One region of the Staphylococcus sp. HMSC068C09 genome, then DNA from elsewhere that is predicted to be linked to it. Evidence: predicted binding sites of a transcription regulator. Region 1 holds the regulator's gene; the other holds the start of a gene.
The links. Region 1 encodes NrdR, which represses ribonucleotide reductase genes. Its sites were predicted from a motif close to AACACNATATATNGTGTT; they were not measured.
Positions count from the first base shown of each region.

Region 1 (2,497 bases):
TTTTTCCAATTTGAAGCGATTTCAAATATATAGGATTTAGGAAGTTTCATTTCATTCTTAAGCATTACAAATTGTAATAAAATATTAATTACACCAAATGACAATTTTTCACGCTCTATTAACTCTTCTACCATTCTTTTTTGTTGTAAAGTTGGTTCTGATTCTGACCAAGACGCTAACATATCGATAGGACTTGTGTCTTCTAATAACTTAAACCAACTATCACTTTCCTTTATATCATCAGTAGTCTCATTTGGACTCTGTGATTGTTCTAAATGATTAGAAGGATTAGCTTTAGTTTGTAACTTAGGAAGCTGTTGTTGATGCTCAATTAAGTAATGAGACCTTGCTTGTTTTCTCATCTCTTCAAATGATAACGTTTGATTTTGTGTGATAGAGTTAAGAATGATTCGTTTCATAGAAGTAGGCGTTAACCCATATAAAGTAGCCAATTGTAAAATTAATTGTTTTGCCTCTTTAGTGATAATTTCTCCACTTATAAAATGATGTTGTAACATATCTCTCAACATATCAAAGTCAAATGATTCATTATCTAAATCTATAGTAGCTGAATGATTTTCCTTTTGAATTGTTGAAGCATCAATAGATATATTTTTATGTGGAACTTTGAATACATCAGTAAATTTGCGCGTTACTTGTTGAAATGCGTTTAAATCTGGTTCATTTTTTTCAAAATACGCTTTTAAATCTTTATATCTTCGATTATCAACTTCATTGTATAGGTATATAGATAACATTGGATCATTAAAAAATTGGTATGCAGTTGGAGGTTGAATCAATTCATATATAAACATAGACTGATTACTATCATGTTTTACAAATGTTTTAATTAACCCAATGCCTTCAAGTAAATCCATATATTCACGGAATTCTAATAAATTTATTTTAAGCTCATTCATAATAGTGTAATGTGTGAGAATAGTATCTTCAACTTCATCGATAAATTGGTTCATGAAATGATATACACCAATAGCTTTAAAGCCAATTAACGGTATGTACAATCGATTTAATATCTCTAATTGTTGATGATTAAAGAAAAAATGTCGATATACTTTAAATCCATCGTGTGGACTTAAACCATACTCATAAGATTTAAAACTCATTTATGAATCACTCCGTTTGTTATCATCCAAAATACCTTGCATCGATGCTAGTAATTGATCCACATCTTTAAACTCTTTATATACTGACGCAAATCGTACATAAGAGACTTGATCTACATGCATGAGCAAATTCATTACATGTTCACCTATATCTCTAGATGAAATTTCTGTATGACCTTTATCGCGTAATTGCCACTCTACTTTATTAGTAATGTCTTCCAATTGTTGATATCTAACTGGTCTTTTTTCACAAGATCTTACAAGGCCATTTAATATTTTTTCTCTTAAAAATTGTTCACGTGTTCCATCTTTTTTGACCACAATAAGTGGACTCACTTCAATATGTTCAAATGTTGTAAATCTTGTCCCACAATTCTCACATTCACGTCTTCTACGTATTGCGTTAGCTTCATCAGCATGTCTTGAATCTACCACACGTGAATGTGTGGCACTACATTTTGGGCATTTCATATCTGTCACCCTCTTGAATAGATTATGCTCCATTATACTATAAAAACGATTTATGACAAAAGAACTCATATGTATTAATAATAAATTGATACAACTTAGCTGTCTAAACCTATATAGAATATAAAAAGAAAGTGAAATAGAATTCAATATAAATTCTTTTTTCACTTTCCTATATATGACTCATTAAAAAATTATTTAATGTTTTTATAATGTTTTAATCTATAAAATCAAGGACATTAGATTAGGCTATCAACTCTAAAATTAACAATCTTTTATTTATTAAAAGCTTAAACTGCAGTCACAGTAGACTTTTCTACTAGTTGTTCACCAATCATTTCAGCTACTTCTACTACTCTATTAGAATAACCCCATTCATTATCATACCAAGCAATCACTTTCACCTTATGATCATCCATTACAATTGTATTCTCAGCATCGATAATAGCTGAATGTGGATTTGTATTAAAATCGACAGACACTAAAGGTGCATGTTCTACTTCTAAAACACCATCTAAATCTGAATGACGAAATGCATTATTAATTTCGTCAACAGTTACCGGTTTTTCTAAATCTACAACCAAATCAACTAAAGAAACATTTTTTGTAGGCACACGTAAAGCTAACCCATGAAGTTTACCTTCTAATTCTGGTAAAACTTCTTTCAATGCTTTTGCTGCTCCAGTAGAAGTTGGAATAATACTTTCATTACATGAACGTGCTCTACGTAAATCTTTATGAGGATTATCAATATTTTTTTGATCATTAGTAATTGCATGAACAGTAGTCATTAATCCATTGACAATACCAAATTGATCATTTAAAACTTTAGCAACTGGTCCTATACAATTTGTCGTACATGAAGCATTACTGAAAATGTCATACTTTTCAACATCTAATTTGTC
Region 1 is NZ_KV813753.1:55,722-58,218, reverse strand. Features, by position in the region: gene HMPREF2930_RS02695 (replication initiation and membrane attachment family protein) at 1-1,124, opposite strand, end outside; gene nrdR (transcriptional regulator NrdR) at 1,125-1,595, opposite strand; gene gap (type I glyceraldehyde-3-phosphate dehydrogenase) at 1,883-2,497, opposite strand, start outside.

Region 2 (2,497 bases), on a different contig from region 1:
CTTTTTAAGAACATTAGGATTAGCTACAAGTTCATCATAATATTTTTCAATATCAATATCGTCTAATGTCACTCCATATTCTTGTTTTACAGTATGAGGTGCAAACATATAAAAGTCTTTACCTTCTTTAGCTAAATCAAAGAATTTAGATGGAACAATAAGACCAGTGGAAATTGTTGATAGACGTAAGTCTTCATCGGCATTTACTTTTTTAGTATCTAAGAATTCTTCAACATCATAATGGAAAATGTTTAAATATACTGCTCCAGCTCCAGGACGTTGACCTAATTGATCAGCATAACTAAATCCACCCTCTAATGCTTTTGCTACAGGTAATACACCTTTAGCTACGCCTTTAATACCTTTAATTGCTTCACCACGTGCACGTAATTTAGATAAATTGATAGCCACGCCACCACCAATTTTACTTAATTGTTTAGCAGTAGAATCTATGAAATTAATTGAGTTTAGACTATCATCAACTTCTAGTAAAAAACATGAAACAAGCTCTCCACGACGTGCGCGTCCTGCATTTAAAAATGTAGGTGTAGCAGGTTGATAACGTTGTTCAATCATCGCTAAAATAAATTGTTTAGCTTGTTCTTTATTACCATCTGCTAAATATAGAGCAACTATGGCAACATGTTGATTATAGTCTTCTAAGTACTTAGATTTATCATTTGTTTTTAAAGCATAATCTTTATAAAATTTGCTTGCAGACATATAACTAGCAAATTCAAAATTAATAGATTTTGCGAATTCGATAATTTCTATTAAATCTTCTTCGCTATACTTCTTAAATACATTAAAGTAAAAATGATTATCTACTAAGTAATGTAAACGTTCAATTTCACTATCAAAGTAAATTGTTTTATCGCTAATTTCTTCTAAGTAAACGTTTAAAGCTTCTTGATCTTTCTCAAGATTAAAAAAGCCATTGTCTTTACGTTTAGTTACTTCATTGTTTAGTTCAATATGATTGTACTTTTTCTCGTCCATAATCTTCATTGAAATGCCCCACCTTATCTCTAAATTCGATAACATCTTTATTTGTACCTTGAACCTCAAATTTCATTAATAAAGGCACATGGTATGTTTCAGAAATTGTTCGACCTGCTTTCGCAAAGTTTTGTCCCCAGTTACGATTACCACTAGCAGCAACAGCACGTATATGGGCATGATTAACTTCTAGAAAAGACTGTACTTCCTTAGGAACTTCACCAAAACCAATTGTACCTGTAACTAAAATATAAGGTTCTTCTATTCTATCCTTACAATTGTCTTTATTGATTTCTAATACATTTTTAATTTCACTACGTTTTATAAATCTTCGTACATTTCCTGAAAAAGAGAAATAAACTACTTTCATAGGAACGCCCTCTTTCGACAATCTTATTAATTAAAAAGAAGTTCTCTTAGTCTTATAAGAAAACTTACTTTTAGAACGAATATCATTTCGTTAACTTAATCAAGTTAATACTACATATTGTGTTTCTAATTATTAATCTTTAAAAATCATTATTTATAAATCGTTCATGTAAATAGTGTAGATTCCGAAAAAACTAATCCAAATAAGTGTGAAATTGCTACTAAAATGAATTATTCATACAATCTTTCTATTTTCCTCAAACACAACATATTGTGTCTCAATTCAAAACCCAACACTATATTCTGTGTTTCATTATACATAAATGATACCCTAATTAAAAGTTAATATTTGATGTCAAATGTTCGTGAAATCGGTTAAAGGTGCATCATAGCTATATTAAAAACTAAGAAAATTTTATTTTAGTTTTTTTAAGGTATTTCACTTGATTTTTTGCCTACCATTACTAAACCTTATTCATTCGGGATTTCTAGTACATAAGAATGTAAATCATAATATATTGCTAACCATTTATTAAAAAAATAACTCATTTTTTATATTAAAAGCCGAATGAATTTCTATTTTACGAATTAAAAATTTAGAGTATATTTAATCGCATTAAGAACATATGTTCGTTATCATTATAGTTTTTCTTTTTTATCTTTGCAAGTACTTATGCATCCACAAATAAATTATGCTAATATATAGACGTTAAATTTTTATAAATGAGGAGATATGCTTTGAATCCTAAGGTAAAAGGTATTATTGCTATTTTAATTTCTGCTATTGGTTTTAGCTTTATGTCTGTTTTTTTTAGACTAGCCGGAGACTTACCTGTATTTCAAAAATCTTTAGCAAGAAATTTGGTAGCCATGTTTATTCCATTATTTTTCATAATAAAATATAGGCAACCTATATTGGGTAAAATGAGTAGTCAACCCCTTTTAATGACTAGATCGACGTTAGGTCTTATAGGGGTATTACTAAATATTTACGCTATTGATCACATGGTGTTAAGTGATGCTGATACTTTAATGAAGCTTAACCCTTTTTGGACTATTTTATTAAGTTTAATATTTTTAAAAGAGAATATTAAAAGGTATCAAATTATAGCTATGTTAATTGCTATTT
Region 2 is NZ_KV813756.1:58,525-61,021, reverse strand. Features, by position in the region: gene nrdE (class 1b ribonucleoside-diphosphate reductase subunit alpha) at 1-1,008, opposite strand, end outside; gene nrdI (class Ib ribonucleoside-diphosphate reductase assembly flavoprotein NrdI) at 971-1,369, opposite strand; gene HMPREF2930_RS05020 (DMT family transporter) at 2,107-2,497, shown strand, end outside.
Region 2: the regulator NrdR is predicted to act here: its motif matches at 1,629-1,646, upstream of nrdI (class Ib ribonucleoside-diphosphate reductase assembly flavoprotein NrdI).